DNA from 2 places in the Pontibacillus sp. HN14 genome. Region 2 is predicted to be linked to the other one. Evidence: riboswitches for the same ligand, from Rfam matches in the RefSeq annotation. Region 2 holds a riboswitch; the other holds the start of a gene.
The links. Region 2 has a riboswitch for cobalamin ahead of LQ226_RS14185 (ribonucleoside-diphosphate reductase subunit alpha). Riboswitches for the same ligand answer to the same signal wherever they lie in the genome.

Region 1: another riboswitch for cobalamin. It lies ahead of LQ226_RS04725 (DUF4430 domain-containing protein); the one in region 2 lies ahead of LQ226_RS14185 (ribonucleoside-diphosphate reductase subunit alpha).

What each region holds. Positions count from the first base shown of each region.
Region 1 is NZ_JAJOLR010000001.1:920,272-925,370, reverse strand. Features, by position in the region: gene ccsB (c-type cytochrome biogenesis protein CcsB) at 1-1, shown strand, start outside; gene LQ226_RS04735 (response regulator) at 74-790, shown strand; gene LQ226_RS04730 (ATP-binding protein) at 790-2,559, shown strand; cobalamin riboswitch at 2,636-2,823, shown strand; gene LQ226_RS04725 (DUF4430 domain-containing protein) at 3,001-3,417, shown strand; gene LQ226_RS04720 (ECF transporter S component) at 3,424-3,954, shown strand; gene sigX (RNA polymerase sigma factor SigX) at 4,138-4,680, shown strand; gene LQ226_RS04710 (hypothetical protein) at 4,667-5,099, shown strand, end outside.
Region 2 is NZ_JAJOLR010000004.1:155,960-161,058, reverse strand. Features, by position in the region: gene LQ226_RS14195 (nucleotidyltransferase domain-containing protein) at 1-228, opposite strand, end outside; gene LQ226_RS14190 (ribonucleotide-diphosphate reductase subunit beta) at 336-1,379, opposite strand; gene LQ226_RS14185 (ribonucleoside-diphosphate reductase subunit alpha) at 1,392-3,626, opposite strand; cobalamin riboswitch at 3,773-3,954, opposite strand; gene LQ226_RS14180 (cell division protein FtsK) at 4,162-4,443, shown strand; gene LQ226_RS14175 (methyl-accepting chemotaxis protein) at 4,495-5,099, opposite strand, start outside.

The sequences.
Region 1 (5,099 bases), on a different contig from region 2:
AATTGACAAAGGCTGCTAATCATTAAGATTTGTAGCCTTTGTTGTAACACAGATTGAGAGGGGAGAACCATTTATGGACCAAGGTGGAAAAATTTTAGTAGTAGATGATGAGGAACGCATCCGTCGATTAATTAGAATGTATTTAGAAAGAGAAGAATATGAAGTGGTCGAGGCTGAAGACGGAGAAGAAGCCTTAGAGATGGCTGATAAAGATGATTTCGATTTGATCCTTCTTGATTTGATGATGCCTGGAAAAGATGGGATTGAAGTGTGTCAAGAAATTCGAGAGAAAAAGGCCACACCCATAATCATGTTAACCGCTAAAGGGGAAGAGTCCAATCGTGTACAAGGGTTTGAGGCTGGAACAGATGATTATATTGTAAAACCGTTTAGTCCAAGAGAAGTTGTACTACGTGTAAAAGCACTGTTAAGACGCTCTTCTTCCACGAAATTTCTTCAAACGGAAACAGGTGCAAGAGACGTGTTGGTTTTCGATCATTTAACCATTGATAATGATGCTCACCGCGTGAAAGCCGACGGGAAAGATGTGAGTTTGACTCCAAAAGAATATGAACTACTCCTATTCCTTGCGCAGGCACCTGATAAAGTATTTGATCGTGAGCAGCTTTTAAAAGAAGTTTGGCAGTATGAGTTTTTTGGTGATTTGAGAACAGTTGATACTCATGTGAAACGCCTTCGTGAGAAACTAAGTAAAGTATCTAAAGATGCCGCTAAAATGATTGTTACTGTATGGGGCGTCGGATACAAATTTGAGGTAGTTGGTGACTAATGTTTTGGAGGAGTGTAGTAGGTAAGCTTTGGTTTACTATACTACTTTTAGTATCTTTTGTTTTATTTATTTTAACGGTACTGTTACTTGAATTTTTTGAAAGTTATCATGTCTATCAAGCAGAACAAGAATTAATGCAAACCGCTGAAAAGGTTGAGGATATTCTTGATGAATATGAAGAGAGACCTTTGGCTTTATCCATTGCTGAGAAAATTATAGACCCTTCAAGCAGAATTGTTGTGGCTTTTGATGATAAGGATCAATGGATTTCACCTACCTATAAAGAGGACGTGCCAGTTGTTCCGATCAAATGGTTATACGAGGATGAATCGTTATCTACTGTATTTGCATCTAATGAGACAGTTATGAAGGAGGACATTATTCCTGGAACTGACACCCACGTTATGATTGTGGGGATCCCTTTATCAAATGAAGGAGCTGGAATATTTGTTTATCAGTCTCTGGCTTTTGTTGAACAGACTACCTCTCAAACGACGAAAATCATTTTCCTTGGAGCAGGGATAGCTATTATTTTAACTACAATCTTTGCTTTCTTCCTATCGACTCGAATTACCTCGCCTCTTATAAAAATGAGAGAAGGGGCATTTGAATTAGCTAGGGGAGAATTTAATACGAAAGTTCCCATTTTAACGCACGATGAGATTGGGGAACTGGCTATGGCATTTAATCGAATGGGAAGGCAATTAAAATTCCATATTAATGCTTTGAACCAAGAGAAGGAGCAATTATCAGGGATTCTTCGATCGATGGCTGATGGGGTCATCACATTGAACCGTAAAGGGCATATGCTTGTTACAAATCCTCCGGCTGATCAATTTATCGATTCTTGGTTTTATGAACATGAAAATGGACTGCCTAATCATGATCTCTTACCTGGCGAGTTACAGGAAATGCTTGAGGAAGTTATTACGAAAGAAAAAGAGATTATGACCGAGCTCGTCGTACAAGGCCGTAGTTTTGTTGTCATCATGACTCCGCTTTATGACAAAACATATGTCCGGGGTGCAGTGGCTGTTATCCGTGACATGACTGAAGAAAGAAGACTCGATAAACTAAGGAAAGACTTTATAGCGAATGTGTCTCATGAGCTCCGTACACCTATATCCATGTTGCAGGGGTATAGTGAAGCCATTGTGGATGATATTGCGGAATCAAAAGAGGACAAGAATGAATTAGCGCAGATCATTTATGATGAATCCTTGCGAATAGGTAGACTCGTGAATGAGCTTTTAGATTTGGCTCGCATGGAAGCTGGTCATATTCAGTTAAACCGTGAGCTAGTTGATCTCCATGACTACATTGAGCGAATTGTGAAAAAGTTTACAGGTCTTGCGAATGATAAGAACATTACCATTCAAGTTCAGGTAGATGAGGACTTGGGACAAGTCTACTTTGATTACGACCGTATTGAGCAGGTGTTAACAAACCTCCTCGATAATGCCATCCGCCATACCGATCATGATAAGTTAGTCTTTGTAGATGTAGAAAAAGAAGAAGAGGACGTGCAATTTTCAATTCGCGACCAGGGGATTGGTATAGCTGAAGAAGATCTACCATTTGTGTTTGAACGTTTTTATAAAGCGGATAAATCGCGTAAAAGAAGCGAAGGCGGAAAAACGGGGACTGGATTAGGCCTAGCGATTGCCAAAAATATTGTGGAGGCTCATAAAGGTTCTATTTCCGTTCACAGTAAACAAGGGGAAGGAACAACCTTCTTGTTTAGACTTCCAAATATCAACGAATCCTGATTAGAATAGATAGGTTCACCTAAATATTAGACTTCCTTTTTCTAGAATACTGTGCTACGATACAAGCAGATGATAATTTCATATTTTTAATTATGGTGCTCTCACTAGAGAGCTGAATAGGGAATCTGGTTAGAATCCAGAACTGTCCTCGCAACTGTACGTGTGGACGAAAGAGAAATGCCACTTTATATGTTAGATGTAAGGGAAGGCTCTCGAGTAGATCGATACACAAGTCAGTAGACCTGCCATAGTTAACGGTTTCAAAGCTTCGAGGATTGAGCGTTTGAGAGACCTTTCTTGTCTATTGTATAAATAACGAGATTTGTCATGCTCAAAGACTCTTCCAATAAAAGGGAGAGTCTTTTTTATTACGTTTTATGGATTAGGTCACTTCGAAGCTAAGGAACCTCTACATACTAATTCAGAGAGGTTGAGGGTAAAGTGAAACAACTGTTACAACTATTTTTGGTGTCCTTTTTTGTACTAGGAGGTCTTGCAGCATGTGGACAATCCACAGAAGGTGGAAGCAATGGAGATGCAGATAACCAGTCCACGCAAGAAGAACAAGAGCAACAAGTAGAAGTTAAAATCACCAAAAATAACGGGGAAGAAGTTATAAGTGAAAAAGAGGTTGAAATTGAAGACGGTATGACGGTTATGGAAGTCATGGAAGCTAATTTTAATTTAGAGGCTGGAAATGACGGCTTTATCACTGCTATTGAAGGAGTTAGCCCTGAAGATGGAGAGAAAAAGGCTTGGTTTTATACTGTAAATGGGGAAGAAGCAATGGTTGGAGCGAAGGATTATAAATTAGAGGCTGGGGATTCTGTGACATTTGATTTTCATAGCTGGGAGTAAGAAACGATGAACTTATACAGGTTAACGCTGCTTTCATTGCTTGCTTCTCTTGCCACTGTAGGTCGATTTTTATTCAGCTTTTATCCGAATGTCCAGCCTGTGACCGCAATCATTATTATATGTGGAATTTGGTTAGGTCCTTCTTATTCCGTTATCCTTGCCATTTTGACTACAATCTTATCGAATATGTTGCTTGGTATGGGAATATGGACGTTGCCTCAAATTGTGAGTTGGTCTCTTATTGGACTTCTCGCGGGTTTACTAGGGAAATATCGTCATAAGATTCCATTGTATGGATTTGCCTTCTTTGCGGGTATGAGTGGGTATTTCTTTGGATTTATAATGGCCGTTACATATGGCCAGATCGGAAACCATTTCTTTGCCTATTGGTTAACGAGTCTCCCTTTTGATACGTATCATGCGGTTGGAAATGTCGTTTTTATGGTCATCTTGTATCCTGTCTTATCCCGTTTGTTTCAATTATACGAAAAGAAAAATTTTAAATCTTTTAGCAGACCCAATCAGACTTTGAACTGATTGGGTTTTTTATGATTATCGAATTGTTTCGGGAAGACTTTCTTAATTTTTGTTTTATTTGGAAAAAACCTTTGGATTGGGATAATATGGTCTATTCAAAACCTAGAAAATAATTTATAGTATGGTACGGGTGTAACGTATTTACATAAATAACGACTATTGTTATGAACGGGAGGTTCGTGAATGGATTCCGTATTTCAAGATCTTTATGAGAAATATCATAAAGATGTGTTTCAATTTATATTTTATATGGTTAAAAACCGGGAACAAGCTGAGGATCTCGTTCAAGAAGTCTATATAAAAGTAATGAATTCCTATGACCGTTTCAATGGGGATAGTAGTGAAAAGACATGGATGTTTTCAATAGCACGCCATGTTACGATTGATTTCTTCAGAAAGCAAAAGAGAAAGAGAAATCGAATTTTAGAATTCTTTGACTGGGGAGAAAAAGGTCATCTTATTGAAGACGGACAACCAATCCCTGAGGAAATTGCTCTTCAAAATGAAGAAATTCAAAAAATGTATCATTGCTTAGAAAAGTGTACAATGGACCAGAAGACGGTGATTATCTTACGATTTATTCAATCCATGTCCATACAGGAGACTGCTGATATATTAGGGATGACGGTTAGCAAAGTAAAGACCACACAACACAGAGGGATGAAGGCGCTACAATCCCTTATGAATGAGGAATATGAGGAGGGGATCCAGCGTGAAACGAAATAACCATCACAACGATGATTCCATTCAAGATCTCCTGAACCGGATGCCGAGTGTAGAAGACCGGCAAAGCAGTGAAGAATTGTACAGAAAGATATCAACGAAGCGGTTTCAGCATGTACAGAAACGATCCAAACGCAAGAAGGCCCTAACAGCTTGGGGAGCAGGAATAGCTTCACTAGCAGCCATTATTCTCTTTTTCGTCGTTGCTTTCCCTTCTATGCAAATGGATAATGCTCAACACGATACGGCTTCATCTAATGAGTCAATGGACGCAAGTGCTGACCAATCGACAAGTGAAGCTCATGAGTATAAAGAGGCAAAGCTTCAAGAAACAGAAGAGAGCCATCAGTCAAGTGATCAGTCAAAATCAGATATGGGTAACGATAGTGAACAAGGATTTGTTGCCACTGACAGTGCGTTAA
Region 2 (5,099 bases):
CTTTAGCTCCCAGCCACTCAAATCTAATTGTTCAGATAGTGGCTTCTCAATCACATCACGCTTCTCATCTATCGATAGATACCAATCTTCTTTATGTACATAAATAAACCGAACGTCATAATCGCTCATCTCACTTGAGATTCCATAGGCCCTGCTGCCTGCCTCGCACGCATACAGCACCTTCACCTCATACTCCTCCTCAATCGCCCTCAACTGTTCACCAATCATCCCACTCCACCCCTTTCACACTATAAAGCACTGCTACGTGCCAGACACCCTTTAGCACGCTAAAGGGTGTCTGGCACGAAAAGTTTTGGTGGTTCTAGTGTACCACGTTAGAGATCGTCAAATCCGTTGTCCTGATAATGAACTTTGGTGTATTGGCGCGATTTCTGTTCAAAGAAGTCTGATTTCCCGCTATTGACGTCCTGATAGGCTTTAATCCATTTAAGAGGGTTCTTAGTGTAACCTTCAAATGGTTTCAAAGCGCCAAGTTCTTTGCATCGTTTGTTCGCCATAAATTTAATATAATCTTCCACATCTTGGATCGATAACCCTTCGAAATGATTACCTATAATATAACGTCCCCATTTTATCTCAAGCTCGGCTGCTTCCTTAAACGTATCGGTAACAAACTGCATGAACTCATCGGTCTTATATTCAGGATTCTCAGCAAGTACTTCCTTAAAGATATGCTCAAACAAGTTCACATGGATCTGTTCATCCCGGTTAATGTAATTGATCATTGTACTCGTTGATACCATCTTTTGATTACGGGCCAGGTTATAAAAGAAAGCAAACCCTGCATAGAAGAACAACCCTTCTAACACCACATCATATACAATCGACTTCAGGAAGGATTCAACCGACTCAAGTTCTACAAAGTCCTTATATCCTTCTGCAATAAAGGCATTCCGCTCAAGCAAGACCTCATCATGCTTCCAGTATTCAAAGATTGCATCTTGCTCTTGTTTATCAACAAGAGAAGATAACACATAGGAATAGGACTGGTTGTGAACCACCTCCTGGAAGGAAAGCACCTGCATAAGAGCGGTTAAACTGGAATCCGTAAGATATTCCGCTACCTTCCCGCTATAATCCGTCTGAATCGAATCCAGAAAAGCTAAAAGTCCAATAATCTTCTTAAAGGTATCCTGCTCTTGATCACTCAGTTCGCTCCACTGCCGTAAATCATTTGCCATATTAATCTCATTTGGAATCCAGAAGTTCGCAAGCATATTTTTATACATCGGATAAGCCCAGCTAAACCGCACATCATCCCAGTTCAATACGTTTGAACTCTCTCCGTTTATAATCGCCGTAGATCGGTTCGGCGCATAGATATCATACAAGTTCCTTTTTTGTAATTCGCTTGTCATGTCTACTCCCCCTTATGAAGAACAACTTTCACAGTCATCTAGATTTTCCGTGCTGGTCGAACGCATATAATAAGTCGTCTTGCATTTCTCGCGCCAAGCAGTGAGGTGCAAGTCCAACAGCTCTTTCGCTTGAACCGTATTCTTTACATACAGATTAAATGAGATCGATTGATCAATATGACGCTGACGGGCCGCATTTTGACGAATGCTCCATTTCTGATCAATTTCATAAGCTGATTTGTAATACCAGTAAGTGGCCTGGGTTAAGTCCGGTGCTGTTACAGGAATCTTGTAATCTTTCTTTTCTTCCGAATAAAACTTCTGAAAGATCGGATCAATGCTCGCTGTACTACCTGCAATTAAGGAGGTGGATGAGTTCGGTGCAACCGCCATCAAATAGCCATTTCGTACGCCTTTCTTCTCCACTTCCTCTTTAAGAGCCGTCCACTCTTTACTGTTATATCCACGATCCGTAAAGTACTCTCCTGTCTCCCACTTCGATCCTTCAAAATAAGGATAAGCCCCCTTTTCACGCGCTAATTCACTGCTCGCCTGAATCGTGAGGAAAGCGATTTGTTCATACAGTGAATCTGCGTACTCGACAGCCTCATCAGATTCCCAACGAATGCCCTTAACAGCCAGAAGATGATGCCAACCGAATGTACCAAGCCCAATTCCACGATAGCGCTGATTGGTAAGCTGGGCCTGCAGAACAGGGATGTTATTGAGCCCGATCACGTTATCAAGCATCCGCACCTGAATCGGAATTAAACGCCCTAGCGCCTCATTTGGTACAGCTTTTCCAAGGTTGATACTAGAAAGATTACAAACCACAAAGTCCCCAGCATCTTTCACCGTTACAATCTGTCCCTCTTCTGTGTAATGTTCTTTCACTGTAGTTGCACTTTGATTTTGAGTTATTTCCGTACAAAGATTCGTGCAATATACCATTCCTTTATGGCTGTTCGGATTTTTACGATTCACTTCGTCACGGTAAAACATAAACGGTGTGCCGGTTTCAAGCTGAGAAACCATCATCCGCTTCATAATCTCAATGGCTGGAACCTGTTTTTTATCCAAACGGGGCTCATTCACACATGCTGCATACTTCTCTCGAAAGCTACCAGCGCCTACTTCCTCGTCATAGTAGTCTTCTAAACTAAAGCCCATGACCGTTCGCACCTGATGAGGATCAAACAAATACCAGTCTTCCCGCTTCTCTACTGCTTCCATGAACAAATCAGGCAGTGTAACGCCTGTAAACAAATCGTGCGTTCGCTGTCGATCATCTCCGTTATTCAACTTCGCATCAAGAAATGAGAAAATGTCCTGGTGCCAGATATCCAAATAGACAGCTATTGCCCCCTGCCGCTGTCCAAGCTGATCAACACTAACAGCTGTGTTATTCAGTTGCTTCATCCAAGGAATAACACCCGAACTTACCCCTTTAAAGCCTTTAATATCACTTCCTCGTGAGCGAATTTTCCCAAGGTAAACGCCAAGCCCACCTCCGCTTTTCGATAGATTGGCAATGTCTGTGTTGCTATCAAATATCCCCTGTAAGCTGTCATCCACCGTATCAATAAAGCAACTCGACAACTGCCCGTAACTCTTACCCGCATTCGCAAGCGTCGGTGTTGCAACAGTCATATACAAATGACTCAGCGCCCAATAAGCTTCTTTAACAAGTTCAAGACGATGATCCGTACTTTCATCTGCCATCAATGTCATCGCGATGATCATGAATCGCTCCTGAGGAAGTTCATATAAACGCCCTTGATGGTCTTTCGCCAGATACCTATCTGCCAATGTTTTCAATCCAATATAGGTGAAAAATGCATCGCGATCCGGAACAAGTTCCCGACCAAGCTTTTCAATCTCTTCTTGCGAATATTTGGTTACGAGATGATTGCTATAGATCCCCTTTGTATGTAACGTCTCAATAAGGGAATAAAAATCCGGATACGCCTCCTCTTTAGTAAAATGGCGATGAAGAGCTGCTTGTTCATACAAGTATTGAGCATAAATCCGGGCACACACAAATGTCCAATCCGGCTCTTCCTCATCCATTTGATCCAATCCTTTTAAGATCACTTCGTTATAGAGTTGGTGATAGGAATCATAACCTTTTGCTTGAATCAACTGACGCACCATCTGACTGAAATGATCTATATCTAGATGTGGATAATCCTCCTTAACTTGTTCTAATACAGCAAGAACCCCCGTACTTTCTTGAACATCATTCATTGAATAGCCTCCTCTTTAAATAAAAAATCCGCTCCCCTTCCATTCAGGAAGAGAAGCGGATCAAACGACAGGACAACAGGACGAACCAGAGAAAGACTCGTCCAGCTGAGGCTATCGTTTCATCTTCTCAATCCCCGAAGAAAAAGAAACTTTAGCGAGGGCAGGCAGGTCTCCTGACTCGTGTATCCTCCTACTCTGAGACCTTCCCATGCTCTTAGCACAGTGGAATCTCTCATTTCGTCCACACTTACAGTTGCGGGGACAGTTCTGGGTTCTCACCAGATTCCCTTTCAAGCCTTGAATAGGCACCTTGCAACTCGCTCATTTATCAATATGTAGTGTTTTTGACATTTAAATTCTATATATCTTGTGTATATCGTAAAATAATTCATAATGTAAATCAAGTCTTGATGTTTTCTGGAATTCGTAGTATTTACAGCCTTCATTCTTTTACAAACTACCGTCTTTCACATATAATGGGAAAAACTGATGGTAAGGGAGGTCGTTGAATGTGCTTTATAGGCCCAGAAAACCTATGATGGAAGAAGATCTTACTCCGGAGGAACAAGAATACTTAAATAGCATTCCAAAGCAAAATCACCTTGGCATTCTGGCAATGTTTTTCGGAGGCCTCGGATTTGCATTTGGCTCCTTTTATATCTCAATCCCTATTGCGGCATTTCTATATAGCATCATTACATTTCGAACATTTGACCGGAGAAAACATGATAACCCCTGGCCATTCTTTGTTGGCATTACGTTAAGCATGATCGGAATCATCCTTTATCTTGTTCAATATACCCCTACGCTTAGTTGACAAAGAAAAACGCTTAGAATGTTCTAAGCGTTTTTGTATGCTTTCGGCACTTTATAAATGGAATTGATCCACTTCTTCCTGGAGAGCTTGTGTCGCTTCGCTCAATTCTGTAGCAGAAGAAGCCACCATACCAATCGCCTTCTGTTGTTCATCCACAGAAGAGTTCACTTGCTCTGTTGAAGCAGCTGTCTCTTCAGTGATGGCTGTTACACTCTCAACTGCATTATAGAGCGTGTCTTTCGATTGAATAAGTTCATCCATATCTTTAGAAACACCATGAATCGACTTCGTTATGCTCTCGACAGATTCTTGAATGTAGTAAAACGCATCATTTGTATTCGTTACGGCCATATTCTGATCCTCCACTACTTGAGTAGCCTGATCCATTGATTCATTCGCCTGCTGTGTCTGCTGAACAATCATAGAAATCGTCGCACGTACTTCCTGAGTAGCCTCTGAGCTCTGCTCGGCAAGCTTCCTGACTTCTTCAGCTACGACAGCAAATCCTTTCCCGTGTTCTCCTGCACGAGCCGCTTCAATCGATGCATTTAATGCAAGAAGATTGGTTTGCTCAGATATAGCGCTAATACTACCCAGAACAGACTCAATCTCTTTAACATGATTCGTAAGATCTCCCATAACGACTTGAACGCCTG